Regions from separate parts of the Acidovorax sp. GW458-11-26-14-TSB4 genome, predicted to be linked through region 3. Evidence: predicted binding sites of a transcription regulator. Region 3 holds the regulator's gene; each other region holds the start of a gene.

Region 1 (7,691 bases), on a different contig from region 3:
ATCAGGGCGAGGAACGTGTGGTTCAGTTTCATGGTCACTCCGGTAGGGGCTTGTGGTTGTTTTCGCAGGGCGGGCCTGGATCTCAGGCAGTCATGCGACCGATGAAGGCACGGATGCGGTCGTTGGCAGGGTTGCTGAAGAACTCGGCGGGCGGGGCGTCATGGGCAATGCGCCCCTGGTCGAAGAACATCACGCGGTCGGACACCTCGCGCGCGAAGCCCATCTCGTGGGTCACCACGATCATGGTCATGCCGCCGCGGGCCAGCTCGCGCATCACGTCCAGGACCTCCTGCACCATTTCCGGGTCCAGGGCCGAGGTCGGTTCGTCGAACAGCATCACCTTGGGCTGCATGGCCAGGGCGCGCGCGATGGCCACGCGCTGCTGCTGGCCGCCCGACAGCTGCCAGGGGTACTTGTGCGCGTGGTCCTGCATGCCCACACGGCGCAGCAGGGCCATGGCCTGCTCGTTCGCCTGCGCGCGCGGCGTACGGCGGATGCGGCGCGGTGCCAGCGTCACGTTGTCCAGTACGCTCATGTGGCCGAACAGGTTGAACTGCTGGAACACCATGCCGACCTCGCTGCGCTGGCGCTGCAGCGTGGCGATGTCGTCGCTGACCTCCACCCCCCCGATGGTGATGCGGCCCGAGTCGTGCGGTTCCAGGCGGTTGATGGCACGCAGCAGCGTGCTCTTGCCCGAGCCCGAGGCGCCGATGATCACGGTCACCTCGCCGGTGTTGAACACGGTGGAGACATCGCGCAGCACCTGGTGGCTGCCAAAGGACTTGCAGACCCGGTCCGCCACGATGAAAGGCGTGGGCCGGCTCATTGGTTGCGCCCTTCCACGTCGAAGCGGTATTCGACCGCGTTCGAGATCTGGGTGACCAGCGTGGTCAGCAGCAGGTAGGTGATGGCCACGGTGGACAGCGTGGCAATGGGCTGGAAGGTGGCCGACTGGATGCGGTTGCCCACATTGGTCAGCTCGACCACACCGATGGCATAGGCCAGCGACGAGTCCTTGAGCAGCGCCACGAAATTGCTCACCAGTGGGGGCAGCGAGATCTTGAAGGCCTGTGGGAACACCACGTCCATGAACACATGCAGGCGTCCCAGGCCGAGCGCGCGGGCGGCCTCGGTCTGGCCGCGCGGCACGGCCAGCAGGCCGGCGCGGATGGCCTCGGCGTTGTAGGCGCCCACGTTCAGGCCCAGGGCCAGCACGGCGGCCGCGAAGTCGGGCAGGTTCAGGCCCGGCACCAGCACCGGCAGCGCAAAGTACACGAACAGGATCTGCACCAGCAGCGGCGTGCCGCGGATGACCCAGATGTAGAAGCTGGCGACCCAGCGCACGGCCGCGAAGCGCGAGGTGCGGGCCAATGCTGCGCCGGTGCCCAGCACCAGGCCCAGGCTGCCGCTCACCAGCGTGAGCCACAGCGTGGTGCGTGCGCCGTCAGAGAAGGCCTGGGCGTTGGGCCCGATGGGATCGGGCAGGAAAGAGAGCAACTGGCCCAGCAGCGCCAGCGCCAGGACCATCAGGACGACGGCCGAGACGAGCGTGGCGTTGCTGCGCTGCTGGCGGGACCAGCGCTCGGGCCAAAGGGCAGTGAGCATGGAAAGACCCGGTCAGACGCTCAGTTCGTGCAGCGCACGTCTTCGTTGAAGTACTTCTTGGACAGGGCGGCGTAGCTGCCATCGGCCATGACTTCGGCCAGGGCCTTGTTCCAGCCGGCGGCCAGCGAGCTGTTGCCCTTGGCCACGGCGGCGGCGATGCGCTCGATGAACAGCATGTCGCCAAGCTTGAAGCCGGCACCGGGGTTCTTCTCGGACACGGCCTTGGCCACGAAGCGGTCGGTCACCCAGGCATCCACGCGGCGCGAGGTCAGGGCGCTGCGCGCGTCCACATCGGTGGGGAAGTTCTTCATCTCCTTGATGGAGGAGACCTTCTGCACGTTCTCCAGGTAGCTGGTGCCGGTCTGCACCGCCACCACCTTGCCCGCCAGGTCCTTGGCGTTCTTGATGGCGGGGTCCATCGCGATGATCATGCCGCCCGAGCAGTAGTGGGGCTCGGTGAAGGTCACGGCCTTGGCACGTTCTTCGGTGATGCCGTGCGAAGCGATCACCAGGTCCCAGCGGTCCTGGCGCAGGCCGGTCAGCAGGGCGTCGAAGCCCAGGGTCTTCCACTGGATCGTGAGGCCCATCTTCTTGGCCACGAGCTCGGCGGTCTCGACTTCGAAGCCGGTCAGCGTGGTGCCGTTGAAGAAGTTGAAGGGGGCGAACTGTCCTTCGGTCGCGATGAGGATCTTGCCGTCCTTCTTCACTTCGTCCAGGGTCCGGGCCTGGGCGGAGAAGGCGGCGCAAAGAGCGAGTGCGGTGGCTACGGCCTTGAACAATTGCATGGGAAGGTCCTGTGCGGGGTATTTCAGGTACAAAAAATCCGGCTGCGGGTAGGCAAGCCGGAAACTGGTGGAACGCGCACGCAGCCATCGCGGATTGCGAGGACAGACGTCACGAAATGGTCACGATTATAGGGACGGGGGTTTTTGGGGCGCCACTGCGAAATGGCGTCCAGGGCCGGTTGTGTGCCAATTCGCAACAGGTTTTAGAGGGGGCTCCCGAACTTTTTGCGGTGCTGGTAGTCGCGCGGGCGCGCCTTATTTTTTCCGCGGATTTCAGCGCAGGAGGGCGTCGTAACCGGTCTTGATGATCAGGGCCCCCACGACCACGATGAAGATGCCGCGCACGAAGCCGGTGCCGTGCCTGAGGGCCATGTGCGTGCCGATCAGGCTGCCCACCACATTGGCCACGGCCAGGGTCACCGCAAAGTGCCACCAGACATGGCCCTTGGCCGCAAACAGGGCGATGGCGGCCACATTGGTCGCCGTGTTGAGCAGCTTGGCCGAGGCCGAGGCGTTGAGGAAGTCGTAGCCGAGCAGCCGCACGAACAGGAAGACGAAGAAACTGCCTGTGCCGGGCCCGAAGAACCCGTCGTAGAAGCCCAGCACCAGGCCGACAAGGCAGGCCGCCGCCGTCTCGGCGTGCCCGGCGAAGCGCGGGGCGTGGTGGCGGCCCATGTCCTTCTTCGCCAGCGTGTAGGCCAGCACCGCCAGCAGTACCAGCGGCAGCAGGCGGCGCAGGAAGTCGGGCGAGATGACCGTGACCGCCCAGGCGCCTGCGAACGAGCCCGCAAAGCCGGCCCCCGCGGCCGGCAGCAGCGCATTCCAGCGCATCTGCACGCGGCGGCTGTACTGCCAGGTGGCCATGGCCGTGCCCCAAACCCCCGCCGCCTTGTTGGTGCCCAGCAGCGTGGCGGGCGGGGCCGCAGGGAAGGCTGCGAACAGTGCCGGCACCATCACCAGGCCCCCGCCGCCCACGATGGAATCCACGAAACCGGCGAGCAGCGAAGCGAAGGTGATGAAAATCCATTCCATCCCTTGATTGTCGCACCTGGTCAGCTACGCTTTTGCTAGCGCGCGGCAGAGATGCCGGGCAAGAAAAAAGGCGCTGGGATCGCCAGCGCCTGGAAAGGATGTGCACCTCGCTGGGTGCTTTGTTTGGTTGTTGCTTGTAGGGATGTCTCCTCGGCCCCTCGTCCAGCACACCAGGGCGCGCTTTCGAGTGACGGTACTGTAACGAGAGCACCCGCATGGTGCATTGGGGGTTTCCCGCCCCCTTTTGGGGGATGGACAGGGCGCTGAGCACGCCCGGATGCCCCAAATGGGGCCCTTTTTCTGGCATGGCTTGTGCAATGTGTGCTGTAACAAAATGCGAAAAGGGAGCATCCAGATGCGGGCAGCCATCCAGGGATTCGTCGCGGCCATCGCCTTGTGCATGGGTCTGTGTTGCACGGCAGCCTGGGGCCAAGCGCCACCGCCCGAGCCCGCCGCCACCGCGGCTTCTGCCGCATCGCCCGCCGCCGTGCTCACCCGCCCTGGCCTGGTGGCCAAGGACAGCATCAATGCCGCCGACACGGCCTGGATGATGACCTCCACGGCGCTGGTGCTGCTCATGACGCTGCCAGGCATCGCCCTGTTCTACGCCGGCATGGTGCGCAGAAAGAACGTGCTCAACACCATGGCCAGCGTGGTCGCCATCGCAGCGCTGGTAAGCCTGTGGTGGTTCGCCATCGGCTACTCGTGGGCCTTCACACCCGGCAGTGCCTGGCTGGGGGGCACCGAGCGCATGGCCTTTGCCGGGTTCGACTTTCAGCTGGCCGCCGGCAAGCTCTCCGTCAGCCATGTGGCGCCGGCCATCCCCGAATCGGTCTACGCCGTGTTCCAGCTCACCTTCGCCATCATCACTGCGGCGCTGCTGGTGGGGGCTGTGGTCGAGCGCATGCGCTTTTCCGCGATGCTGCTGTTCATCAGCCTGTGGACGGTGTTCATCTATGCGCCGATTGCACACTGGGTCTGGGAGCCGGGCGGCTGGCTGGCGCAGATGGGTGCGCTTGACTTCGCGGGGGGCTCGGTGGTGCATGTGAACGCCGGTGCGGCGGGCCTGGTGTGCGCCTGGTTCCTGGGGCGGCGCAGCGGCTATGGCCGCGAGCCTTTCGAGCCCTACAGCCTGGCACTGACCATGGTGGGCGCGGGCATGCTGTGGGTGGGCTGGTTCGGATTCAATGCCGGCTCGGCCGTGGCAGCCGACGGCCGGGCGGGGCTGGCCATGGTCGTCACCCACGTGGCCGCCGCTGCGGGCGCACTGTCGTGGATGCTGGGCGAGGCGGTCATGCGGGGGCGCCCCTCCTTGCTGGGCCTGTGTTCGGGCCTGGTGGCCGGGCTGGTGGCGATCACGCCTGCGGCCGGCTTCGTCACCCTGCGGTCGGCGTTGGTCATTGGGCTGGTGGCCGGGCTGGCCTGCTATTGGGGGGCGACGGGGCTCAAGCGCCTGCTCAAGGCCGACGATTCGCTGGACGTCTTCGGCGTGCACGGCATCGGCGGCATTGTGGGCTCGCTGCTCACGGGCGTGCTGGCCAGCCGCAGCGTGGGCGGCGTGGCCGGCAGCCTGTGGACGCAGGCCATCGGCGTGGGCGCGGTGCTGGCGTTCAGCCTGGTGGGCACGGCGCTGCTGCTGTGGATCACGAATCTTGTGCTTGGCCTGCGCGTGGACGAGCAGAGCGAGCAGGTGGGCCTGGATATTGCACAGCACCGGGAACGACTTGGCCAATGAGGAGCAAGCCACCATGCAGGACAGCGACAAACTCGCCATTGCAGCGCATTTGCATGTGCTGCTGCGCCGCAAGACCGGCCGCGTGACCGACACGGAGTGGATGGCGGTCAACGCCGAGTATGCGCTGGAGATCGTGCGCTTTGCGCGCCAGCATGCCGTGGAGGATGGGGTGCCCGAGCTGGCCGAATGGGCCGACCGCCTCGACCATGCTGTGCACGCGCCGGCCCCCGTGCCGCAGCGCCGCCCCCTGCTGGAGACCGCGAGCCAGGCGGTGCGCCAGCGCTTCGTGCCCGAACCGGTGCCCGAAGCGCCACGCTACGTGGGCGGCATCCGCTGATGCCTGGAGGTCATGCTTTCGCCTGAGCCGCCAGGATCCATTCGGCGGCTTTTTCGGCCAGCATGAGCGTAGGTGAGTTGGTGTTGCCGCTGGTGATGGTGGGCATGGCGCCTGCGTCCACCACGCGCAGGCCGGCGATGCCGCGCACGCGCAGTTGCGAATCGAGCACCGCCATGGGGTCATCGGCCCGGCCCATGCGCGTCGTGCCCACGGGGTGGAAGATGGTGGTGGCGATGTCGCCCGCCAGGCGCGCCAGGTCTTCGTCGCTCTCAAACTGCGCGCCGGGCTTCCACTCCTCGGGCTGGTAGGCGGCCAGTGCTGGTTGGGCGACGATGCGGCGTGTGACGCGCAGGCTGTCGGCGGCCACTTGGCGGTCCTCCGGCGTACTCAGATAGTTGGGCGCGATGGCCGGTGCGGCCTTGAAGTCCGCGCTCTTGATGTGCACCGTGCCGCGGCTCGTGGGGTTGAGGTTGCAGACGCTGGCCGTGAAGGCCGGAAAGCTGTGCAGGGGTTCGCCGAAGGCGTCCAGCGACAGGGGCTGCACGTGGTACTCGATGTTGGGCCAGGGCTGGCCAGGGTCGCTGCGCGTGAAGGCGCCGAGCTGGGATGGCGCCATGCTCATGGGGCCGCTGCGCTTCATCGCGTACTCCAGCCCGATCTTGGCCTTGCCCCAGAGCGAGCTGGCCATGGCGTTGAGCGTGGGCACGCCGTTGACCTTGAACACCGCGCGGATCTGCAGGTGGTCCTGCAGGTTGGCGCCCACGCCCGGCAGGTCCTGCACCACATCGATGCCATGGCGTTGCAGTAGCGCAGCCGGACCGATGCCCGACAGCTGCAGCAACTGGGGCGAGTTGATGGCGCCCGCGCTCAGGATCACCTCGCCGGTGGCATGGGCCGTGACCATCTCGTGCCCATCCCAGACCTTCACGCCCGTGCAGCGGCGCGTACCGTCCGGCCGGGTCTCGATGATGAGCTGGGTGGCATGCGCATTGGTCCACATCTCGAAGTTGGGTCGGCCATAGCAGGTGGGGCGCAGGAAGGCCTTGGCCGTGTTCCAGCGCCAGCCGCTCTTCTGGTTGACCTCGAAATAGCCCACGCCCTCGTTGCTGCCGCCGTTGAAGTCGTCGGTGGCCGGGATGCCGGCCTGCTGCGCGGCCTTGGAAAACGCATCCAGCACGTCCCAGCGCAGGCGCTGCTTCTCCACGCGCCACTCGCCGGTACTGCCGGTGGACTTGTTGCCGTGCAGGCGCTTGAAGTTTTCGTTCACATCGCCGGGCTGGTCCAGGCGCCAATGGTCCTCGTGGCGGCGGAAGTACGGCAGGGCATTGTCCCAGCGCCAGCTGGCATCGCCGGTGAGCTCGGCCCACTGGTCGTAGTCGCGCGCCTGGCCGCGCATGTAGATCATGCCGTTGATGCTGCTGCAGCCGCCCAGCGTCTTGCCGCGCGGGTAGCGCAGGGTGCGGCCGTTCAGGCCCGCATCGGGCTCTGTGTTGTAGAGCCAGTCGGTGCGCGGGTTGCCAATGCAATACAGGTAGCCCACGGGAATGTGTATCCAGTGGTAATCATCCTTGCGGCCCGCCTCGATGAGCAGCACGCGCTTGCGGCCGTCGGCGCTCAGGCGGTTGCACAGCAGGGCGCCCGCTGTGCCGCCGCCGATGATGATGTGGTCAAACGTGGTGTCGCTCATGGGGAATAACGGAGTGGCAAGGGCTGGCGCAGGTTGATCGGAAGGGTCGGCGCCATTGTGCGGACGGTGCCGGCGGTGTCGAGGGGGTAAACGCGGCTTGCTAGTAAATTTGTAGCTCACATGGCTTGCCGCGGTTGCGATTGCAAGCAATTTGATAATAATTGCAAGCATTCGGGCCCGTGTCGTGCTTGCACGCAAGGGCTTGTCCTACCTGCGGGGCACCGGCTCCGCTACCATGCTTCCCCTACCCCCATCCCGGTGGCTTGCGCCGCCCGTTTCATGACCGATCCTGCCCCGCGCATCGACCACACCGACACCCCCGAAGGCCCGGGGGTGCTGCTGCATGGCCGGTGGGGCGCTGCGGAGCTGGGCACGCGCCGCCAGTGGAAGGCACTGTCCACCCAGCTGCACGCACAACAGGCCGGTGCAGGGATCGGCTGGGACTTGCGCGAACTGCAGTGGCTGGACCACGTGGGTGCGCAACTCCTCTGGAACCACTGGGGCCGCGCC
Region 2 (7,691 bases), on a different contig from region 3:
CGGCAGCGACAGTACAACGTTCGATCCGTTTGTTGACACACTCAGCGGGATAGACAACCCCACGAGCAGCCAGTACAAGCTCACCGTGGGATACCGCAACTACACCGAGACGGTGACAACCGGCACGGACTCCCTGCTGCGCGATTGCCTGGGCGGACAGACGGCCAATGCGTTGATCCAGAGCCGGTTTGTATTGAACACCACCACGAATGAGCTGCAGTGTGCCGGGTTGGGTGCTGCGCAGCCCATCATCCAGAACGTAGCCAACTTCCAGGTGCGCTACATGGTGCAGACCGACCCCGCCCCCTTCGGCAACCCCCAGATCCAATACCGCACCGCCACCCAGGTAGGAGCAGGAAACTGGGCCAGCGTGTTCGGCGTGGAGGTGTGCCTGGTGGTCTACGGCACGGAAAGGATCGACATGCCAGCGGGCAGTACCTACCGCGACTGCGATGGCACCACCAACGTTGACATGACAACACTGGCCTCGCCCCGGACCCGGCGCATGCACATGACCTTCCGCAACGTTTACATGCTGCGCAGCCAAGGCCTGGCCGGCTGACACCGGTCAAATGGAAAACACCATGCAACGTACCCCCCCCTTCTTCTTAGCGCGCCAACGCCAGCGCGGCATTTCGCTGTTCGTCGTGATCGTGCTCGTCATGCTGTCAATGCTCATCGCCCTGTGGGCGTCGCGCACAGCACTGTTCAACGAAATGATCGTGGGCAACGACGCCGACTACCAACGCGCATTCGAAGCCGCCCAGGCATTGCTGCAGGATGCAGAACTGGATGTGCGGGGTGAAAACTCCAATGGTTCAACTTGCGTGATAGATGGGAGCAATGGCAATGTCTGCCGCAATACCACCCAGGACAAGATTCCCCTCGAAGAAAAGGATGTCGCCGCCCTGTTGGCAGATCTCGATGGAGCAACGGGTGACGCTTTCAACGCAACGGCCAGCCCCAATGTCCCCTTGACAAAATGCCGCAATGGGCTGTGTCTCAAGCGCGTGGGACTGCAGGACTTCTGGAACAACAACACCGCAGCTTCGGGCGTTACTCTGGCCCAGATGACCAGCGGCGTGGGCGCTCGCTACGGACAGTACACCGGCGCCGCCTTTGGCTTGACAGGCAGTGGCAGCACCAGCAACCCCATATTGGCTGATCGCAGCGCCGCCAACCGCGGCGGCTGGTACTGGATCGAAGTGCTGCCCTACGACGCCACGGCAGGCAACACCGGCCTTGTCACCAACGGATCCAACAACCTTGCCCTCAATCTGCAGCCCAACGTGGTGTACCGGGTCACGGCCATCGCCTACGGCCTCAAGCCCAATACGCGCGTGGTATTGCAGCAAACCTACGCGCGTCAAAAACGCAAAGACTGATCCCTGGAGCTCACCATGACTTCAAAGCATTCTCACTTCAAGAAAACGCTGCTGGCGTCGATGATCAGCGCGGCCTTGGCGCCGCATGCCGCCTGGGCAATCGACTTCGCGCAGACACCGGCGGGCTCCGTGGAGCCTTTTGTGGCCCCCAACGTCATTATCTCCGTAGACGACTCGGGCAGTATGGACTTCTGCCTGAACAAGGAAAGCGCCTCGGACTGCATTGGCACCACGGATGCCAACAACAACACGGTGCCCAACGCCGACGGAACCTGGCCCGCCAACAGCCGGCGCATGAACGTCTTGAAGTACGCCCTCAAGAACGTCTTCAATGATCTGAGCCTGGTTCCTGACGGCAAGATCCGATTGGCCTGGCAGGTGCTGTGGAACAACGGCGGCTCACCCGGCGCCAAGGATGTGGGCAACAACGACCAGAATGCCATGCGCATACTGGACACCACCCACCGCACCAACTTCCTCACGTTCGTCGACAAGCTGAAACCCAGCGGCGGCACGCCATCCCATCTGATGATGAGCCAGGCCGATGCCTACATGCGGCGCACCACGATGGACCATACCAACCCCTGGGCATCGAAGCCGATGGTGCAGGCCACCCCATTTCTGGGATGCCGCCGCAGCTACCACATCATGATGACCGACGGCCGATGGAACGGTGCGGTATCGGGCGGACAGAAGGATGGCCCGGCGGCCGCCCTGACCCTGCCCGATGGCACCCAGTACGTTGCCAATACCGCAACGACGAGCCCCAACTACGCCCAGACCCGGATTTACCGCGATGCGTGGGGCGATACGCTGGCCGACTGGGCCTTCTACAGCTGGTCCGTGGACATGCAGACGGCCGCCAGCATGATCAACAACGTGCCGGAGACCAGCGAATACCGCAAGGCCCCCCCCACGGAAACCATTGGCGGCGTGGCGGTAGAGAAGTATTGGAACCCCAAGTACGACCCTGCAACCTGGCAGCACATGGTGACCTACACCATCGGCTTCAGTGACCTGGCACAGACATGGAAAGCCGATTTCACCGGCGCCAACACCAAATACAACCTCACCAAGCCCACGGAAACCGTGCCGTTTGGCTATGACGGCAGCGTCCCGGATCTGATCAGCGGCACCAAGGAATGGCCTCAGATGAGTGCAGAGGATCGCCGCGCACTGGACCTCTGGCATGCGTCCATCAATGGGCGCGGCAAGTTCTATGCCGTCAAGGAAGGCAATGACTTGCAGGAGGCCTTTCGCGCCATTCTGGCACGCATCGGCGGAGAGAACTCTCCAGATGCCGGTTCCACTGCCGCCAGTGGCACTACCGTGACCCGCAATGACGTCGCCAGCTTCACTGCGGGGTTCGACCCGACGAAGGCCTGGAAAGGCTGGATCACCAGCGAAACGGTCCAGAAGGACGGAACCGTTGTGCCCAATGTGGCTTGGGGCGGCAAAAACACGGCGGAAAAACTGGACGTGAGGGATATCAACACCCGCCTGATCCTCAGTTACAGCGATCTCAACAACTGGGGTGTGCCTTTCAAGTGGGCAACCGATCAGAGCAATCTGAGCACCACGCAGAAAACCTACCTCAGCCTGACCGACGCCGGTGCCAATGATGGCAAGGGACAGGATCGGCTCAACTTCATTCGTGGCAGCAGCAGCCTGTCGCCATTGGGCGCCCCTCCAATCGCCGAGACGACCCCGCCAGTCACGCCTGTATACACTGCGCTCAAGCCATTTCGCCAGCGCTACTCCATACAGGGCGACATCATCAATTCCAATGTCTGGTACACAGGCGCACCCGTCAGCAACTACGCGCTCAAGGGCTACACGACTTTCGCACGCCTGAACAAGGACCGCCAACCCATGGTCTATGTGGGTGGCAACGATGGCATGCTGCACGGCTTCTCGATGGCCGATGGCAGCGAAAAGATTGCCTACGTGCCCAAGGGCGTGATTCGGCAACTGGGCCGCCTTGCCGATCCCACCTTCGATGACCGCCACCTTTATTACGTGGACGGCTCTCCGTTCACAGGCGACGTGGACACCGCCACCGGGGACATACTGGACGCGGCGTACGTACCGGACTGGCGCACCATGCTGGTGGGCACCCTCGGTGCGGGCGGCAAAGGCTACTTCGTACTGGACGTGACCAACCCTGGAACCACGTCGGGTGGCGCCAGCAATTTCACCGAAGCCAATGCCAAAACCCTGGTGGTGATGGACAAGACTTTGCATGCCAGCGACACCATCCCCAACTGCGATGCCATCACCAATGCGACGGACAAGGCCAAGTGCAAGGACAGTGAGGACATGGGCCATATCTTCGCGCCACCGGTGCTGGACGACGCCAACCCACAGCGCACCACGCAAATCACGCGCATGAACAACAACCGCTGGGCGGTGGTGATGGGCAACGGCTACAACAGCAAGAACCAGCGGCCCGTGCTCATGATCCAGTACCTGGATGGCGCCAAGGAAGTTTTGCGCCTGGTGGCAACCGGTAGCCTGGCCACGGGCGCCGACATCAAGACAACCGACAACGGCCTGTCGGCACCTCGCCTTGTGGACATCAACGGCGATGGCCGTCCCGACGTGGCATATGCGGGCGACCTCAAAGGCAATATGTGGAAGTTCATCATCGCCAGCAGCACGCCGACCGAGTGGGGTGTTGCCTTCGGCGGTGCTCCGTTGTACACGGCAGTGGGGCTCGCCACGGCTTCGGCAACGACACGCAATGTTCCCCAGCCCATCACTATTCCGCCCACCGTGCGCGCCAATGACCGGTTTGCCAGCGGCAAGGCAGTGGGGGGCATGATGGTGGCGTTTGGCACGGGCCAGAACCTGGCAGTGGCGGACCGTCGGGCCGTTACCGTGCAGAGCATCTATTCCATACTGGACAACACCCGCTACCGCACCGTGGGAACCGGTGCTGCACAGCGCCTGGAAGTGCACCCCGGCGGTGGCACATGCCCATCAGGAGCCGATTGTGTTCCCGCCCCAGCGGCGGTTGGAACCGGCGTCAGCAGCCTGGCCAAGCAGTCTGTGAGTGTGTCGTCCGAAGCGGGCCAATTGGCCAGTGCCGGCCGCACCTTCTGGAACATGACCAAGGAAGGCAGCACCGTGACAGTAGACTGGACCACCCAGAAAGGCTGGTATCTGGATCTGCCCGACACCGGCGAAAGGCAACTCAAGCCCATGTCCTTCTTTGACGGCAGCAACATCATGGCCATATATTCGCAGGTGCCTGCCATGGGCAACGAAGCAGTGGACCTGACGGTGGAAGTCTGCGAAGCCTCCACGGAAGCCGAGCGTCAATATCTGACATTGATCAACATCATGGATGCAAAGCCTGCAACCGTTCCGCTGATGGACCTGACCGGCGACGGCAAGTACAACAGCGCGGACAAGGGCGTATCCCGCATGGGCGTGTCCAAAGGGGCGCAAACCATGATCAAGAAGGGCAACCGCATCATCAACTATGGCAAGGGCCAGAAGGATGAGTTCAACACCATGCCAGAGCAATCCATGCGCCCCAGCTGGCGCCAACTGCAATGAACACCGCTTACAGGAGCAGGCACCCCATGCGTCAGAAAAACCAGGGCTTTACGCTGATTGAACTGATGATCGTAGTGGCGGTCATCGGTATCCTGACAGCGATCGCCGTACCCAGTTATGCCGAGTATGTGCGCCGTGGACACCGCGCGGACGCCCGTGCCGGCCTGCTCCAGGCAGCCCAGTACATGGAGCGCGCGGCCACTGCGACGGGGTCCTACCCTGTCGTGACTTCGGCCGCCCCCCTCCCTACCAGCCTGACTTGGCTCAACAACCCCGACAAGCGCTACACCATTTCGGTGTCAAACTCCACCGCAACCACCTTCACTCTCACTGCCACACGTGATGCAGGAACCGCCCAGGCAAACGATAAATGCGGCAACCTGACTCTTACCCAGGCAGGCGTTCAGGGAATGGCCACGGGCACCACCACCCTCACCCCGGCCGAATGCTGGAACAAGTGACCCCGCAAACCTCCGACAGCAGCCCCCGCATGCGCTAGCATGCACGCCACCATGGCGACCTCTTCGGAACAACAGCACACCACCAAAGCGCTTGAGCTAGCCACTCAGGCGCTTTTTCTTTCCAACCCCAACCCCCGCGTGGGCTGCGTGATCACCGCCCCTGATGGCAGCATCCTCGGCCAGGGCTTCACCCAGCAGGCCGGAGGCCCGCATGCCGAGGTCATGGCGCTGCGCGATGCGGCGGCCCGGGGCAATGATGTGCGCAAGGCCACCGCCTACGTCACGCTGGAGCCGTGCTCGCACCAGGGGCGCACAGGGCCCTGCTGCGATGCGCTGATCGGCGCCGGCATCGGCAAGGTGGTGGCATCGATTGCCGACCCCAACCCCCTGGTCTCCGGCCAGGGCTTTGCGCGCCTGCGCGCGGCGGGCGTGGAGGTGGTCGTGGGGCTGGGCGCTGCGGAATCGCGTGAACTCAACATCGGTTTCTTCAGCCGCATGGTGCGCGGCACGCCCTGGGTGCGCATGAAAACGGCCGCCTCGCTTGACGGCACCACCGCCCTGACCAACGGGCAGAGCCAGTGGATCACCTCGCCCGAGGCCCGGGCCGATGGCCATGCCTGGCGCGCGCGTGCCTGCGCCGTGCTCACGGGCATCGGCACCGTGCTCGACGACGACCCGCGGCTGGATGTGCGCGATGTCGCCACGCCGCGCCAGCCGCACCTGGTGATCGTCGACAGCCAGTTGCAGACCCCGCTGCAGGCCCGTTTGTTCTCCATCCCGGGCCGCACCTGCCTCATCTACACCGCCAGCGACGATGCCGCCAAACAAGCAGCCCTGGAGGGCCAGGGCGCCACGGTGATCCGCCTTCCCAATGCCCAGGGCAAAGTGGACCTGGGCGCCATGCTCCAGGACCTGGGCCGCAAGCGAGCCGTCAACGAGCTGCACGTGGAGGCCGGCCACAAGCTCAATGGATCCTTCCTGCGCGAGGGGTTGGTGGATGAGCTGCTGCTCTATCTGGCGCCCCGGCTGCTGGGCCCCGGCCTGGGCATGGCCCAGACAACCCCCTTGCAGGCGCTGGCGGATGGGACCGCGCTCGACTACGTCTCCGCGGACCGGATCGGGCCCGATCTGCGCATCGTTGCCCGGGTTCAGGGGCGCGACCGCTTCTGACCTGGCTACCAACCTGCACACGCACCAAAACAGTACAGCACCACCACGGTGAGCCATGCCACATGCTGGCGCATTTTTTGCTTTATATTGGTGCATTCATTGCATGACGCAGTGAAGCGCACCAAAACAGATCAAACAATCGCGTGGAGATGGTATGGAAGCACTCAAACAGGGCACGGACGCCTTGTTCATTCTGCTCGGGGCAATCATGGTGCTGGCCATGCATGCCGGGTTCGCCTTTCTGGAGCTGGGCACGGTCCGCAAGAAGAACCAGGTGAACGCACTGGTCAAGATCCTGGTGGACTTCTCCGTGTCCACCGTGGTGTATTTCGCGGTGGGCTACAGCGTGGCCTACGGCACCCATTTCTTCGTGGGGGCCGACACCCTGGTCCAGCAAAGCGGCTATTCGCTGGTCAAGTTCTTCTTCCTCCTGACCTTCGCGGCGGCCATTCCGGCCATCATTTCCGGGGGCATCGCCGAGCGCGCCAAGTTCTGGCCGCAGCTGATCGCCACGGCCATCATCGTCGGCTTTGTTTATCCCTTCTTCGAGGGCATCGCCTGGAACCAGCATTTCGGCGTGCAGGCCTGGATCAAGTCGCTCACGGGCGAGGAGTTCCATGACTTCGCCGGTTCGATCGTGGTGCATGCCGTGGGCGGCTGGATCGCCCTGCCGGCCGTGGTTCTGCTCGGCTCGCGCGCCAACCGCTACCGCAAGGATGGCGCCATCTCGGCCCACCCGCCATCGAACATCCCCTTCCTGGCCCTCGGTGCCTGGGTGCTGGTGGTGGGCTGGTTCGGCTTCAACGTGATGAGCGCACAGACCGTGGACAAGCTTTCGGGCTTGGTGGCGGTCAACTCGCTGATGGCCATGGTGGGCGGCACACTGGCCGCGCTGGTGCTGGGCAAGAACGACCCGGGCTTCGTGCACAACGGCCCCCTGGCGGGCCTGGTGGCAGTCTGCGCGGGCTCTGACCTCATGCACCCTCTGGGCGCCCTGGTCACGGGCGCCATCGCGGGCAGCATTTTCGTGCTGCTGTTCACCCTGACCCAGAACAAATGGAAGATCGACGACGTGCTCGGCGTCTGGCCCCTGCACGGCCTGTGCGGCACC
Region 3 (7,691 bases):
AGCGGGCGAACTGCTGCGCTCAGCGACTCACTTCTTCAGGCATTCGCTCATGAAGGCCTTGCGCTCGTCGCCCTTCTTGCCAGCGGCTTCGGCGTTGCAGGTCTTCATCTTGTCCTGCTGGGTGGCAGGCTTGTTGGACAGGCAGGTCTTCATGAAGGCCTTGCGCTCGTCACCCTTCTTGTCGCCTGCTTCGGCATTGCAGGTGGCCATCTTGTTCTGCTGCTTGGTGGGGGCTGCGGCCGAGGCGGCTGCTGCGGGCGCGGAAGCCTTGGCAGCAGGGGCATCGGCAGCGTGCGCTGCGCCGAACGAAAGGACCAGGCTCATGGCCGTCAGGGAGAGAAGCTTTTTCATGATGTAGTGCTCCGGTGGTAAGGGCGTCCAGTGCGCAATCCGCATCGGACTGCCCGATTACAACGTACGGCCCCCCGGCGGCGCTGACAGCGCGTGCCGGCCGCCAGGAATGTTTGCAATCTGTTGCGCCTGCGCAGCGCTTCGGATTCGCAGGGGGTTGCGTGCGCAAGACACCTTCTCGGGGCGGTCATGGCCCGCCCCGTAAAATCCCCGGATGCTCTCTGTCAAACACGATCTGCTGGCCGCGCTCGCGGCCGAGCTGGACACCCTGTCCCCTGGCGCGGGCGCCAAGGCGGCCTTCGAATCCCCCAAGGTGGCTGCGCATGGCGATTTCGCCTGCACGGCCGCCATGCAGCTGGCCAAGCCGCTCAAGCTCAATCCGCGCGCGCTGGGCGAGCAGCTCAAGGCCGCGCTCGAAGCCACGCCCGCCTTCACGCGCTGGGTGGATGCCATCGAGATCGCCGGCCCCGGCTTCCTGAACATCCGCTTGAAGCCCGCGGCCAAGCAGGAGGTGGTGCGCGAGGTGCTGTCCGCCGGCGAGCGCTTCGGCTACCAGGCCGACCGCGGTGCCAAGGTGCTGGTCGAATTCGTCTCGGCCAACCCCACGGGCCCGCTGCATGTTGGCCATGGCCGCCAGGCCGCTCTGGGCGATGCCATCTGCAACCTGTTCGCCACGCAGGGCTGGAATGTGCACCGCGAGTTCTACTACAACGACGCGGGCGTGCAGATCCAGACGCTGACCCACAGCACCCAGCTGCGCGCCAAGGGCTTCAAGCCCGGTGACGAGTGCTGGCCTACCGACCCCGACAACCCGGCCAGCAAGGCCTTCTACAACGGCGACTACATCCAGGACATCGCCAACGACTTCCTGGCGAAGAAGACCGTCAAGGCCGACGACCGCGAGTACACGGCCAGCGGCGACGTGGACGACGTGGAGTCGATCCGCCAGTTCGCCGTGGCCTACCTGCGCAACGAGCAGGACAAGGACCTGCAGGCCTTCAACCTGAAGTTCGACGAGTACTACCTGGAATCGAGCCTGTACACCAGCGGCCGCGTCGAGGCTGCCGTGGGCAAGCTGGTGGCCAACGGCAAGACCTACGAACAGGACGGCGCCCTCTGGCTCAAGAGCACGGACTACGGTGACGACAAGGACCGTGTGATGCGCAAGAAGGACGGTAGCTACACCTACTTCGTACCCGACGTGGCCTACCACATCGCCAAGTGGGAGCGCGGCTACACCAAGGTCGTCAACATCCAGGGCACGGACCACCACGGCACCATCGCGCGCGTGCGCGCCGGGCTGCAGGCGGCCGAAGTGGGCATTCCACAGGGCTATCCCGACTATGTGCTGCACACCATGGTGCGCGTGGTCAAGGGCGGCGAAGAAGTCAAGATCAGCAAGCGCGCGGGCAGCTACGTGACCCTGCGCGACCTGATCGAATGGACCAGCAAGGATGCGGTGCGCTTCTTCCTGCTCAGCCGCAAGCCCGACACCGAGTACACCTTCGACGTGGACCTGGCCGTGGCGCAGAACAACGACAACCCGGTGTACTACGTGCAGTATGCGCATGCGCGCATCTGCTCGGTGCTGCGCAGCTGGGCCGAGCAGGGCGGCGGTGACGTGGCCTCGCTCCAGGGCGTGGACCTGTCCGCCCTGGAAGGCCCGCAGGCCCAGGCGCTGATGCTGCAGCTGGCCAAGTACCCCGAGATGCTGACCGCCGCCGCCGATGGCGAGGCACCGCACGACGTCACTTTCTATCTGCGCGACCTGGCCGCCAGCTACCACAGCTACTACGATGCCGAGCGCATCTTGGTGGACGACGAGGCCGTCAAGCGTGCGCGCCTGGCCCTCGTCGCCGCCACCGCGCAGGTACTGCACAATGGCCTGGCTGTGCTGGGTGTATCGGCCCCGGCCCGAATGTAAGCAAGCAACCACTACCATGAAGAACAAGCAACTGGGCGGAACCATCATCGGCTTTATCGTGGGCGTGATCTTCGGCCTGGGGGCCGCGCTGGCGGTCGCCGTGTACGTGACCAAGGTGCCCGTGCCCTTTCTGAACAAGGGCGGCGCACGCGGCACCGAGCAGGATGCCGCCGAAGCGCAGAAGAACAAGAACTGGGACCCCAACTCGCCGCTGTACGGCAAGAACCCGGCGCGCCCGCCCGCAGCTGCGGCTTCGGCACCTGCCACGGCGGGGGTGGCCCCGGCGCCCGCGCCCACCGCATCGGCACCGGCCGTGGCTGCGGCCACCGACCCGCGTGCTGCCGCATCGTCGGCCAAGCCGGCCGCAGCGGCTGCCGCCAAACCCGGCAGTGCCGACCCACTGGGTGACCTGGCGGCCGCCAAGGCCGCTGCCGCGCCCGGCAACAGCGCCGACCCGTTCGATTATTTCGTGCAGGCCGGTGCCTTCCGCACCCAGGCCGATGCCGATGCGCAGCGTGCCAAGCTGGCCATGCTGGGCTGGGAGGCCCGCGTGAGCGAGCGCGAGCAGAATGGCCGCACGGTGTTCCGCGTGCGTGTCGGCCCCTTCACCAAGCGTGACGATGCTGCCCAGCTCAAGGACAAGCTCGACACCACCGGGGTCGAGTCGGCCCTGGTGCGCGTGCAGCGCTGAGTGCAGGCCTGCCTGAACTTTTTCCGGGGGCGTGGCTCACACCCCCACACCCGACCCTAGGAGAGTCACTTTCATGAAACGCCGCGAGTTTTCCCTGTCCGCCGCTACTGCAGTGGCTGCATCTGCCCTGACCCTGCCTGTGGCCGCCCCCGCGCTTGCGCAGCCGCGCCAGTTCAAGGAGGGCAAGGACTACCGCAAGCTCGACAAGCCCGTCACGCCCGACGCGCCGGCGGGCAAGGTCGATGTGATCGAATTCTTCTGGTATGCCTGCCCCCATTGCAATGCCTTCGAGCCCACGCTCGAGGCCTGGATCAAGTCCGCCCCCAAGGACCTGAGCATCCGCCGCATCCCTGTGGCCTTCAACGCCAGCTTCGTGCCCCTGCAGAAACTGTATTTCACGCTCGAAGGCATGGGCAAGGTCGCTGACCTGCATGCCAAGGTCTTCCGCGCCATCCACGTCGAGAAGGTCAAGCTCGCCAAGGACGATGAAATCATGGCCTGGGTCGCCACCCAGGGCGTGGACGTGGCCAAGTTCAAGGAAATCTACACCTCGTTCACCGTGTCCAACCAGGTGCGCCGTGCATCGCAGCTGCAGGATTCCTACGGGGTGGAAGGCGTGCCTTCGATGGGTGTGGCCGGCCGCTTCTACACCGATGGCACCATGGCCGGCAGCATGCCGGTGGTGCTGCAGGTGGTGGAGCACCTGGTGGGCACGGTCCGCAAAGCCTGACCGCTTGCTGGCAGGACTGGTTTCTGCATGTGCCAAAAGCCCGCATCCGCGGGCTTTTTTCATGGTGTGTCTCCACGGGTGGCTACAATTATCTGCAAGATTCGTGCCCTATGAACTACCGCATCCTCCCGATCCTCCTCCTCTCGGCCCTGGCTGTTGTCCAGACTGCGGCCCATGCCGAAAAGGCCGACCGCAACAAGCCCATGAACATCGAGGCCGACGCGTTGCGGCACGATGAGCTCAAGCAGACCAGCGTGTTCACCGGCCGGGTGGTCATGACCAAGGGCACCATCGTGCTGCGTGGCGCGCGCCTGGACGTGCGCCAGGACGCCGATGGCTACCAGTTCGGCGTGGTCACCGCGGAGCCGGGCAAGCGTGCCTTCTTCCGGCAAAAGCGTGACACGTTGCCGGGCGCGCCCGACGAGTTCATCGAAGGCGAGAGCGAGGTCATCGAGTACGACGGCCGTGCCGACAACGTGAAGTTCATCACCCGTGCCGAGCTGCGGCGCTTCCGTGAATCCACGCTGACCGACGAGATCACCGGGCAGGTCATCGTCTACAACAACCTGACCGATGTGTTCACCGTGGATGCCAAGCCGCGCAGCGGCAACAATGCCGCAGGCGATGCCCAGGCGCCCGGCGGCCGCGTGCGCGCCATCCTGTCGCCCAAGGAAACCCCGGCCGGTGCCGCGGCTCCGGCCGCGCCGGCCTCCGGCACCACCCTGCGCCCCAGCAGCACCCTCGGCGGCGGCGCCAAGTGAGCGAGGCTGCCGTGAACACCGTCGCCGCGTCCCCGGCGGAAAGCCGGCTGGAGGTGCACCACCTCGAAAAGTCCTACGGCAGCCGCAAGGTCGTCAAGGACGTGTCGCTGGTCGTGCAAAAAGGCGAAGTCGTGGGGCTCCTGGGCCCCAACGGCGCGGGCAAGACCACCTCGTTCTACATGATCGTGGGCCTGGTGCGCAGCGATGCAGGTGACATCCGCATCGATGGCCATTCGGTGGCCCACATGCCCATCCACCGGCGCTCGCGCCTGGGCCTGTCCTACCTGCCGCAGGAAGCCTCGATCTTCCGCAAGCTCACGGTCGAGGAGAACGTGCGCGCCGTGCTGGAGCTGCAGCGCGGTGACGATGGCCAGCCGCTGTCGCGTGCGCTGATCGAGGAGCGCCTCACGGCCCTGCTGAACGAGCTGCGCGTGGAGCACCTGCGCGCCTCGCCCGCGCTCGCCCTGTCTGGTGGCGAGCGCCGCCGGGTGGAGATCGCCCGCGCGCTGGCCACGCAGCCGCGCTTCATCCTGCTCGACGAGCCCTTTGCCGGCATCGACCCCATTGCGGTGATCGAGATCCAGCGCATCATCGGCTTCCTCAAGGCCCGCGGCATCGGCGTGCTCATCACCGACCACAACGTGCGCGAGACGCTGGGCATCTGCGACCACGCCTTCATCATCAGCGACGGCCACGTGCTGGCCCAGGGCACCCCCTCCGAAATCGTCGACAACGCCGAAGTGCGCCGGGTGTACCTGGGTGAACACTTCCGCATGTAGCAGACCGATGGACTGTACGTTTGCCATGCACCTGCGTTTGCGGCAGCCCCCGGGGGCTGTGCGATGAAGCCCGGCCTGTCGCTGCGCGTATCGCAGCACCTGGCGCTCACGCCGCAGCTGCAGCAATCCATCCGGCTGCTGCAGCTGTCCACGCTGGAACTGGGCCAGGAGGTCGAGCAGATGCTCGACGAAAACCCGTTCCTCGAACGCAATGCCGATGAGGCGCCGCGCGAGGAATTCGGGGTGGAGACGGCCGATGCGCCGGCGCAGTCCGACGACTACAGCTCCGACGAGGCGGTCTACTCCAACGCCCCGGGCAGCAATACATCGAGCGAATCCGTGGCCGACACCTCCCCGGGCGATGCGGAGCTGGGCAGCAGCGCCAGCGATGAACCGGACTGGAGCGGTGACGGCACCGTGGATGTGTCGCCCAACGATGCCGAGTGGGGCGGCGATGCGCCGGCCCGCACGCGCAACGATGCCGAGGGCGACGAAGCCGACGCCACCGAGCTGGCGCGCTCGCACGAATCTCTCACCGCCTTCCTGCACCGCCAGGCGCTGTCGCTGCGCCTGTCCGAGGTGGACAGTGCGGCGCTGCGCTTCCTGATCGAGTCGCTCAACGACGACGGCTACCTCGAAGAGCCCCTGGAAGAGCTGGCCATCGCGCTGGCGGGCCCGGACGACCTGGAGCAGATCGAGGAACTGGTGCACCGCTTCACCGTGGCCCTGCGCCTGCTGCAGAACCTGGAGCCCGTGGGCGTGGGCGCCCGCAACCTGGGCGAATGCCTGACCTTGCAGCTCGCGGCCCTGGCCGCCGACGAGGACAGCGATGCCGACCCCGACACCGTGCAGACCGCGCTGCGCGTGTGCCAGCAGCCGTTGGAGATGCTGGCGCGCCGCGACATCCGCCGCCTGACGCAGCTGTGCGGCGACGGCGAGGAGCGCACGCGCGCCGCCATGGCCCTGATCGCCCGGCTGGAGCCGCGCCCGGGGCGCAAGTTCGTGGACGTGGAGCGCAACATCATCGTGCCCGACGTCATCGTGCGCAAGGCCGGCCGTGCCAATGGCCGCGACGGCCAGCACAACTTCATCGTGGCCCTGAACCCCGACGTGATGCCGCGCCTGCGCGTGCACGACATCTATGCCGGCGCCCTGCGCGGCCACAAGGGCGGCGAGGGCCACCAGGCCATGCAGCAGCGCCTGCAGGAGGCGCGCTGGTTCATCAAGAACATCCAGCAGCGCTTCGACACCATCCTGCGCGTCTCGCGTGCCATCGTCGAGCGGCAAAAGAGCTTCTTCACCCATGGCGAGTTGGCCATGCGCCCGCTGGTGCTGCGCGACATCGCCGATGAGCTGGGCCTGCACGAGTCCACCATCAGCCGCGTGACCACGGCCAAGTACATGTCCACGCCCATCGGCACCTACGAGCTCAAGTACTTCTTCGGCTCGGGCCTGGGCACCGAGACCGGCGGCAATGCATCGAGCACGGCCGTGCGTGCCCTCATCAAGCAGTTCGTCGCGGCCGAAAGCCCGGCCAAGCCGCTGTCGGACAGCCAGATCGCCGAGATGCTCAAGGAGCAGGGCATCGAGTGCGCGCGCCGCACCGTGGCCAAGTACCGCGAGGCGCTCAAGATCGCCCCGGCCAACCTGCGCAAGGCGCTCTGATCAGGCCGGCTTGCGGAACGCCCGGCTGGAGATGCTGACGGTATTGCCGTCCGGGTCCTTGGCGTTGGCGAAGGCATAGCCGTTGGCCTGGTGCGTGGGGCCGAACTCCAGCCCCTGCGACAGAGCATGGGCCTTGAAGGCCTCCACGTCCGGGACATGGAAGCACAGCTTCACCCCTGCCTGGCCCAGCTTCACGCTTTTGGCCGCCTGGTGGACCAGGATGCTGGCCCCGCCATCGGGGGCGTGCAGCTCGATCAATCCCTCCACCACTTCGCCCGTGGTCTCGAAACCGAAGTGCGTGCGGTAGAAGCCCGCGCTGCGCTGCATGTCGCGCGCATAGATCATGAGGGTGGAGAGCTGCGGGTGCATCATGGGGTTTGTCGGGAGGTGTCGTTGGGCGACGGATGGGGCACGAGCAGCACTCGCTGCCCGGTTGCAGCGATGGCACCCACTTGGCCGTGGATGGCGTGCAGCGAGCCCTGGGCAATCTGTTGCGCTGGCGAAGGTGCGTTGCCTGCGCCGGGATCCAGGTAGGCCTGAAAGGTTTCGGTTCGCTCGCGAAATGCAATGAACGAGGTGGCGACCACGCCTTCGCCGCAGTGCGCGCAGCGCAGCAGGTAGCTGCCATACTCCACGATGGAATCGAGCGAGGTGCCGCTGCACGCGTGGCAGGCGATGTCGTTCATGGGGCGACGACCGGTGGTAGGCCGAAGGTCGCGTCCATGGTGGCTCGGTCGTGGTCGAGCAGGTGCGGCTGGTGGTTGCGGTACAGCTGCGCCAAGAAGTCCTG
Region 4 (7,691 bases), on a different contig from region 3:
TTGCGTTTTTCGAGTCTCATGGATGTCCGGGTTTTTCAGGCTGCAGAGGCGCCAGCCATCGCCAGCCCGATGGCCTCGCGCGTCCAGGCTTCGGCGGGCCGGGCATCGCTCAGATGCCCCTCGTGCATCACGGCCACGCGGTCGCCCAGGGCCAACACCTCGTCGAGGTCGTCCGAGATCAGCAGCACGGCCGCGCCGCCGTCGCGCGCGGCGATCAACTGCTGCTGCACGAAGGTGACGGCGCCGATATCCAGGCCCCAGGTGGGCTGGTGCGCCACGATGAGCCGAGGGGGCGGGGCATCGCCTGGTGGCAGCAGGGCGCGCCCGAGGATCAGCTTTTGCATGTTGCCGCCCGAGAGTGAACGCGCCGGCGTGTCGGGCCCGCCGCCGCGCACGTCGAAAGTGGTGGCCACGCGCTGGGCATGCTGGCGCGCGGCGGCGCGCTTGACCCAGAAGCCTCGGAACCAGGGGTGGGCGAACCAGTGGCTGCGCAGGCGCTCGGACACGGCGTTCTCCCACACCGGCAGGTCGCCCACCACGCCCACGGCGTGGCGGTCCTCGGGGATGCGGGCCACGCCCTGGTTCACCACCCAGGCCGGCCGGGCCTGCAGCGGCGCGCCGAGCAGCGTGACCTGGCCGGCGGTGGCGGCGCGCACGCCGCACAGCACGTCGGCCAGCGCCACCTGGCCATTGCCCGAGACGCCGGCAATGGCGACGATCTCACCCGCGTTCAGCGTGAGCGACACGTCCCGCAGCCGGTCGCGGCCTGTGGGCGCGGTGGAGACGTTGGCCAGTGTGCACACAGGTGCGCCCAGGTTCTTCGCGGGGCGGCGCTCGCTGGCCTCGATGGCATGGCCCACCATCCACTGGGCCAACTGGCCCTGGGTGGTACCCTGGGCCGGCGCCTCCGCCACGAGCTTGCCCTGGCGCAGCACGGCCACGCGGTGCGAGACGCGCAGCACCTCGGCGAGCTTGTGGCTGATGAAGATGATGGACAGGCCCTCGGCCACCATCTGCGACAGGGTGTGGAACAGTGCCTCGCTCTCCTGCGGGGTGAGCACGGCGGTGGGCTCGTCCAGGATCAGAATGCGCGCGCCGCGGTACAGCGCCTTGAGGATCTCGACCCGCTGGCGTTCGCCCACCGAGAGGCTGCCCACCCGCGCATCGGGCTGCACCGGCAGGCCGAAGCGGGCGGACACGGCCAGCAGCTTTTCGCGTGCGGCGCTGCGGCGCGAAAAGGGCTGCCACAACGGCTCGCTGCCCAGCAGCACGTTGTCCAACACGGTGAGGTTGTCGGCCAGCGTGAAGTGCTGGTGCACCATGCCGATGCCGGCAACCAGTGCCGCGCGCGGCTGGCCCGGGGGCAGGGGCTGGCCGAAGACCTCGATGTGGCCCTCGTCGGCCACATAATGGCCGAACAGGATGGACATCAGCGTGGACTTGCCCGCGCCGTTCTCGCCCAGCAGGGCCAGCACCTCGCCGCGCGCCAGCGTGAGGCCGATGCCGTCGTTGGCCACCAGCTTGCCGAAGCGCTTGGTGATGCCGGTGAGGCGCAAGACGGTTTCTGCAGGCTCCATGGATCGGGCTACCGCCAGGCTGCGAGAAATGCCTGCAGCACCTTGGCCGAGTTGGCGGCCGCCAGGTGCATGAAGGTGTCCATCTCGTTGGCGCCGTCGCCGCCACCGGCCAGGTCGCTGAGCGAGCGGAAGGCGATGTAGGGCACGCCGTTGCTGTGCGCCACCATGGCGGTGGCGGCGGTCTCCATGTCGAGCACATTGGCCTCGAAGGTCTTGAACGCATACTCGCGGAAGGCCTTGTTGTCCACGAAGGCCTGGCCCGAGACACCGTTGCCGCCCAGCACCATGCGCGGTCGCTCCTTCAGGCAGTGGCTGGCGTGGCAGTGTTCCAGGGGTACCGTGGCCAGGCCGTTGGCCACGGCCAGCATGCGCGGGTCGGCCTCGAACCAGAACTTCTTGGTGATCGCGGGGTTGGCGGCCGAGCGCACCTCCACCGGGCGCGGGTGCATCATGCCGTAGGCGGGCAGGGTGAGTTCGGCCTGCATCCAGCCGGGCGCCGTGTACTTGCCGGGCTGGTCTTCGCGCGCCATCAGCCATTCCATGTACTGGCCCCAGCGCGCCGGCACGGTCACGTCGCCGATGTGCAGGCCGGGGTTCACGCCGCCGGCAATGCCGGAGAAGACGATGTGGCTGACGTTGAAACGGTCCAGCACCAGCTGCGTGTTCATGGCCGCGTTGGTCATGCTGATGCCCGAGAGGAACACCACCACGGGCTTGCCCTGCAGCGTGCCGGTGGTGAACTCCACGCCGTTGATGCTGTGCCTGGCGGGCTGCTGCACCTGGGGCAGCAACACGGTGAGCTCGGGCGCAAAGGCCGAGATCACGGCGATGCGCGGCGTGCTGTCAAGGCGAGTTCCCTGGACTGCGGGGCTGGACGCGCAGCCCACCAAGGCACCGGCCAGGGCCAGCGTGCCGAGCAGTTGGGCGATGCGACGGGAGAGCAATGCGGTGAAGATCATGGGCAACAGGGTAAGCGATGGACAGTACCAATGAAAAGGGCCACCGCAGTCAAGTAGGTGGCCCCGAATGGCGCACGCAAGCGCCGCCTGCAGCTTATTTGGCCGTGGACTTGGGCTGGCTGTCGTCCACCTTCACGGTGAACTTGCCGGCCAGGATCTCGGCCTCCCTGGCCTTGACCTTGGCCACGATGTCGGCCGGTACCTTCTTCTCGAAGGTGCCCAGGGGCGCGAGTTCCGAGCCCTTGTGCTTCATCATCGAATACGGGCCATAGTCCTCGGCCGTGAACTTGCCGTCCTTGACCAGCTTGAGCGCGCGGTCGATGCTGGGCTCCATGTGCCACAGGGCGGACGCGACCACCGTGTCGGGGTATTTGTCCTGGGTGTTGATCACGTTGCCGATGGCCAGCTTGCCCTTTTCCTTGGCGGCATCGCTCACGCCGAAGCGCTCGGCGTAGAGCACGTCGGCGCCCTTGTCGATCATGGCGAAGGTGGCTTCCTTGGCCTTTGGCGGGTCAAACCAGCTGTTGATGAAGCTCACGGTGAACTCCACCTTGGGGTTCACTTCCTTGGCGCCGGCCATGAAGGCGTGCATCAGGCGGTTCACCTCGGGGATGGGGAAGCCGCCGACCATGCCGATCTTGTTGGTCTTGGTCATGCCGCCCGCCACCATGCCCGACAGGTAGGCCGGCTCCTGGATGTAGTTGTCGAACACGCTGAAGTTGGGCGCCTGCGGCTTGCCCGAGGAGCCGAGCAGGAACGAGGTCTTGGGGAAGTCCTTGGCCACCTTGCGGGCGGCGGCTTCCACGGCGAAGGCTTCGCCCACGATGAGCTGGTTGCCGCCGGTGGCGTACTCGCGCATCACGCGCTCGTAGTCGGCGTTGGTCACGTTCTCGCTGGACTTGTACTCGATCTCGCCGCGCGCCTCGGCCGCCTTGAGCGCCTTGTGGATGCGGCTGACCCACTGCTGCTCGTAGGGCACCGTGTAGATCGCTGCCACCTTGGTCTTGGCCTGGGCCATCGCGGCGCCGGGCGCCAGCCCGATCATGGCCGACAGTGCCAGCGAGGTGGAGAACAGGTGGCCGGTGAAGATGCGGCGTGAGGTCATGGAGTGGGTCCTTCTTCGGATGGAGGATGGGCGATCGGATCTGGCGTTGTCTCAAGCAATTAGTGCGCCAATGGATGGCAGGCGCTGGCATGCAGTCTGCCAGAAGAAAGCCACCAGTTGGTAAAAATTCGCACCGGCTTGGGGCGTAAAAAAAGCCGCCCAAGGACTGCGTCTCTGCGGCGGCTGTTCGATCTGGCCCGCTCTTACTTGGTGCCAAAGATCCGGTCGCCGGCATCACCCAGGCCCGGCAGGATGTAGCCATGGTCGTTGAGCTCGCGGTCGATGGCGGCGGTGAAGATCGGCACGTCCGGGTGCGCCTTCTGCAGCGTGGCCACACCCTCGGGCGCGGCCAGCAGGCAGACGAATTTGATGGAACGCGGGTTGAGCTTCTTGAGCCGGTCCACGCAGGCGGCGGCCGAGTTGCCGGTGGCCAGCATGGGGTCGACCACGATGATGTCGCGCTCGTCCATCTCGGACGGCATCTTGAAGTAGTACTCCACCGGCTGCAGCGTGGCCGGGTCGCGGTACAGGCCGATGTGTCCCACGCGCGCGCCGGGCACCACGTTGAGCATGCCGTCGAGAAAACCGTTGCCCGCGCGCAGGATGGAGACCAGCACCAGCTTCTTGCCGTCGATCACCTGGCTGGTCATGGTCTCCAGCGGGGTCTCGATCTCGATGTCCTGCAGCGGCATGTCGCGCGTGACCTCGTAGGCCATGAGCGTGCTCAGCTCGCCCAGCAGGCGGCGAAAGCTGTTGGTGCTGGCGTCCTTCCTGCGCATCAGCGTGAGCTTGTGCTGGACGAGGGGGTGCTTGATGACGGTGACGTTGTTGGTAGCGGTGCTCATGGCGCGGCCTTTGTTATGCAGAGGTGAATGAATAGCGGTGGCCGTATTTTGACGTCCCTTTGGCTCTTAGGCGTGGAAACTGGCGTGACCCAACACCAGTGGCCCCGCGGAACCGGCTTTGCCGGGCCGCCGGGGCCGCCCCCTGAGGGGGAGGCGACGCAGTCGCTTCGGGGGGAGTCAATCCCCCAGAAAGCGCGCATAGCGCGCCAAGTCCACATTCCCCCCGCTGATGAGGATACCCACCTTCGCGCCACGCACGTCCACGCCGCCATGCCGTGCGCCGGCAAAGGCCAGTGCGCCTGTGGGCTCCACCACCAGCTTCATGCGCTCGGCAAAGAAGCGCAGGGCCTCGACGAGCTGCTCGTCGGTGGCGGTCACGATGTCCTCGGCCAGGCGCTGGATGATGGGAAAGGTGATCTGCCCGAGCGAGCGGGCCTGCGCGCCATCGGCAATGGTGTGCGGCGTGGGGATCTGCACCAGCTGCCCCGTGCGAAACGACTGCTGGCCGTCGTTGCCGGCCTCGGGCTCCACGCCCACCACGCGGCAGCCCGGCGCCAGGGCCTCGGCCGCCAGCAGGCTGCCGGCCAGCAGGCCGCCGCCGCCCACGCACACGAAGAGGTAGTCGAGGCCGGGCACTTCCTCCAGAAACTCCTTGGCGGCCGTGCCTTCGCCGGCAATTACATGCGGGTGGTCGAAGGGTGGCACCAGGGTCATGCCGCGCTCTTCTGCCAGCTTTTGGCTGATGGCCTCGCGGTCCTCGGTGTAGCGGTCGTAGGTGACGACCTGGGCGCCGTACTCGCGTGTGGCTGCCATCTTGGTGGCGGGGGCATCCTCGGGCATCACGATCAGGGCGGGCATGTCCAGCAGCCGGGCCGACAGGGCGATGGCCTGCGCATGGTTGCCGGCCGAGAAGGCCAGCACGCCGCGCTCGCGCTGTTCGTCGCTGAACTGCGCCAGGGTGTTGTAGGCACCGCGGAACTTGAACGAGCCCGTGCGCTGCTGGTTCTCGCACTTGAAGAACACCTGCGTGCCCAGCAGCGCGTCGGCCATGTTGGAGCGCAGCACATGCGTGCGATGGGCCACGCCAGCGAGCCGCTGTGCGGCAGAAACAACATCCGCGTAGGTGGGCGGAGGGAGGCTGGCATTGCTCATAGTGGAATCTTTCAGGGCCGAAGGGGCTCAACTATTCCATCCATCATAAGACTGCCTGACTTTTGACCACAGGGGGAGCGCAAGGTGCAGAAACAGGGCGTTTGCCGCTATGAATATTGATGCCAGTCCCCCTGGGGCATGGATATACTGCCCCCTTTTCCCGACTTTCCCCAAGGGCCCACCATGTCCATCTCCCGCCGCATTGCCACCCTGGGCCTCGGCCTGGCCGCTTCGTTCGGTGTTTCGCTGGTTGCCCAGGCGCAGGCCCGTGAACTCACCGTGGCCTCCAGCGCGACCTATGCACCCTTCGCGTTCGAGAACAAGGACAAGCAGATCGTCGGCTTCGACATCGACATCATCAACGCCGTCGCCAAGCACCAGAATCTCAAGATCAAGGTCGTGAACACGCCCTGGAGCGGTATCTTCGCGGCGCTGAACAATGGCGACGTGGACCTGGTGATCTCCGGCGTGACCATCAACGACAAGCGCCGCCAGAGCTACGACTTCTCGGCCCCGTACTTTGCGGCCCACCAGCTCATCGCCGTGCCCAAGGGCAGCACCGTGGCCTCGCTCAAGGACCTGGCGGGCAAGAAGATCGCCGTGGTGAACGCTTCCACGGCCGACGACGTGGCCTCGCGCGAATTCGGCAAGACCAGCGCCAACATCCGCCGCTTCGAGAGCACGCCGCTCATCATCTCCGAGCTGGCCGGCGGCGGCGTGGACGCCGCCATCGGCGACAACGGCGTGATCGCCTACCGCGTGAGCCAGAATGCAGCGCTCAAGACGGTGGAAGACCCGTCCTTCCCTGAAGAAGGCTTCGGCATCGTCGTGAAGAAGGGCGACAAGGCCCTGCAGGACAAGCTCAACGCCGGCCTGGCCGCCGTGCGCGCCGATGGCAGCTACGGCGAGATCTACAAGAAGTGGTTCGCAAAAGAATACAAAGGCCGCTGAGCCGGGTTCCGATCAAGTCACTTGCAGCGGCCGCCATGCGGCCGCTTTTTTGTTTTCTGACGAAGGGTTGTCGCGCTGCGCGCCCTGGGTAGAGGGAGAGAAGCATGGAGCAACCCGAATTGTGGTTTGGCTGGTTCCGGCCGGACATCCTGGTGGAGTATCGCGAGCTGTTCTTCAAAGGCGCCTGGATGACCCTGTGCATGACGGTCATCTGCGTCACGCTGGGCGGATCGTGGGGCCTGGTGCTGGCCCTGGCGCGGCTGGCGCAGGCGCGCCATGCGCCGTGGAACTGGGTGTGCCGCTTTCTGCTGCGCTGGCCGTCCACCGTGTATGTGAGTTTCTTCCGCGGCACGCCGCTGTTCGTGCAGATTTTGCTCATGCACTTCGCGGTGATGCCGCTGTTCATCCACCCGGTGTCGGGCCTGGTGGTCGATGGCGACCTGGCGCGCACGCTCAAGCAGGAGCATGGCGCGCTGATCTCGGGCATCGCGGCGCTCACGCTGAACTCGGCGGCCTACATCTCCGAGGTGTTCCGTGCCGGCATCCAGTCGATTGCGCGCGGGCAGTCGGATGCCGGACGTTCGCTGGGCTTCACGCCGCTGCAGGTGCTGCGCTACGTGGTGCTGCCCCAGGCCTTCCGGCGCATGCTGCCGCCGCTGGGCAACAACATGATCGCGCTGCTCAAGGACACCTCCCTGGTCTCGGCCATCGGCCTGGCCGAGATGGCCTATGCGGCGCGCACGGTGGCAGGCGCCTATGCGCGCTACTGGGAGCCGTACCTGGCGATCTCGCTGGCCTACTGGTGCATGACGCTTGCGCTGACCACGGTGCTGCGCCGCCTGGAATACCGCTTGGCGCGCAGCGACCGGAGTTAGCCGAGTTCAGAAAAGCGCTGCAGGGGTGTCAGCGCAGGGAAGTCCCCCGCGCGCTTTTGCTTCATCGCCGTGACCGATTCCTGCACGTGCCGGTTGCTCCAGATGGTGCCCTGCAGCCATCCCATCTGGCGCAGGCTGTCCTCCACCGAGTGGTCGCGCGCATAGTTCACGGCCTGCTTGGTGCCCCAGATGGCCACGGGCGGCTTGCTGGCGATCTCCGCTGCGCA

Evidence for each region. Region 3 encodes sigma-54, which starts transcription at its own class of promoters, with help from an activator protein. Its sites were predicted from a motif close to TGGCANGNAANCTGCTTT; they were not measured.
Region 1: a site for sigma-54 is predicted at 3,724-3,741, ahead of AC07X5_RS03415 (ammonium transporter). Genes of this name have one in related genera too.
Region 2: a site for sigma-54 is predicted at 6,647-6,664, ahead of AC07X5_RS19885 (ammonium transporter). Genes of this name have one in related genera too.
Region 4: a site for sigma-54 is predicted at 3,694-3,711, ahead of AC07X5_RS08930 (BMP family protein). Genes of this name have one in related genera too.

What each region holds. Positions count from the first base shown of each region.
Region 1 is NZ_JBWKYR010000001.1:722,062-729,752, forward strand. Features, by position in the region: gene AC07X5_RS03390 (DcaP family trimeric outer membrane transporter) at 1-32, opposite strand, end outside; gene AC07X5_RS03395 (amino acid ABC transporter ATP-binding protein) at 83-826, opposite strand; gene AC07X5_RS03400 (amino acid ABC transporter permease) at 823-1,605, opposite strand; gene AC07X5_RS03405 (ABC transporter substrate-binding protein) at 1,626-2,390, opposite strand; gene AC07X5_RS03410 (sulfite exporter TauE/SafE family protein) at 2,664-3,422, opposite strand; gene AC07X5_RS03415 (ammonium transporter) at 3,778-5,157, shown strand; gene AC07X5_RS03420 (hypothetical protein) at 5,171-5,494, shown strand; gene AC07X5_RS03425 (GMC family oxidoreductase) at 5,505-7,181, opposite strand; gene AC07X5_RS03430 (MlaE family ABC transporter permease) at 7,461-7,691, shown strand, end outside.
Region 2 is NZ_JBWKYR010000010.1:32,312-40,002, forward strand. Features, by position in the region: gene AC07X5_RS19860 (PilW family protein) at 1-562, shown strand, start outside; gene AC07X5_RS19865 (pilus assembly PilX family protein) at 585-1,385, shown strand; gene AC07X5_RS19870 (pilus assembly protein) at 1,401-4,949, shown strand; gene AC07X5_RS19875 (type IV pilin protein) at 4,976-5,410, shown strand; gene ribD (bifunctional diaminohydroxyphosphoribosylaminopyrimidine deaminase/5-amino-6-(5-phosphoribosylamino)uracil reductase RibD) at 5,462-6,580, shown strand; gene AC07X5_RS19885 (ammonium transporter) at 6,735-7,691, shown strand, end outside.
Region 3 is NZ_JBWKYR010000007.1:12,218-19,908, forward strand. Features, by position in the region: gene AC07X5_RS15975 (PsiF family protein) at 28-351, opposite strand; gene argS (arginine--tRNA ligase) at 566-2,275, shown strand; gene AC07X5_RS15985 (SPOR domain-containing protein) at 2,292-2,966, shown strand; gene AC07X5_RS15990 (thiol:disulfide interchange protein DsbA/DsbL) at 3,040-3,696, shown strand; gene lptA (lipopolysaccharide transport periplasmic protein LptA) at 3,807-4,457, shown strand; gene lptB (LPS export ABC transporter ATP-binding protein) at 4,469-5,236, shown strand; gene AC07X5_RS16005 (RNA polymerase factor sigma-54) at 5,300-6,901, shown strand; gene AC07X5_RS16010 (VOC family protein) at 6,902-7,273, opposite strand; gene AC07X5_RS16015 (hypothetical protein) at 7,270-7,587, opposite strand; gene AC07X5_RS16020 (DUF3885 domain-containing protein) at 7,584-7,691, opposite strand, start outside.
Region 4 is NZ_JBWKYR010000003.1:69,330-77,020, forward strand. Features, by position in the region: gene AC07X5_RS08915 (ABC transporter permease) at 1-20, opposite strand, end outside; gene AC07X5_RS08920 (ABC transporter ATP-binding protein) at 36-1,577, opposite strand; gene AC07X5_RS08925 (5'-methylthioadenosine/S-adenosylhomocysteine nucleosidase) at 1,586-2,536, opposite strand; gene AC07X5_RS08930 (BMP family protein) at 2,631-3,641, opposite strand; gene upp (uracil phosphoribosyltransferase) at 3,845-4,486, opposite strand; gene AC07X5_RS08940 (threo-3-hydroxy-L-aspartate ammonia-lyase) at 4,664-5,638, opposite strand; gene AC07X5_RS08945 (basic amino acid ABC transporter substrate-binding protein) at 5,822-6,589, shown strand; gene AC07X5_RS08950 (amino acid ABC transporter permease) at 6,694-7,464, shown strand; gene AC07X5_RS08955 (enoyl-CoA hydratase-related protein) at 7,461-7,691, opposite strand, start outside.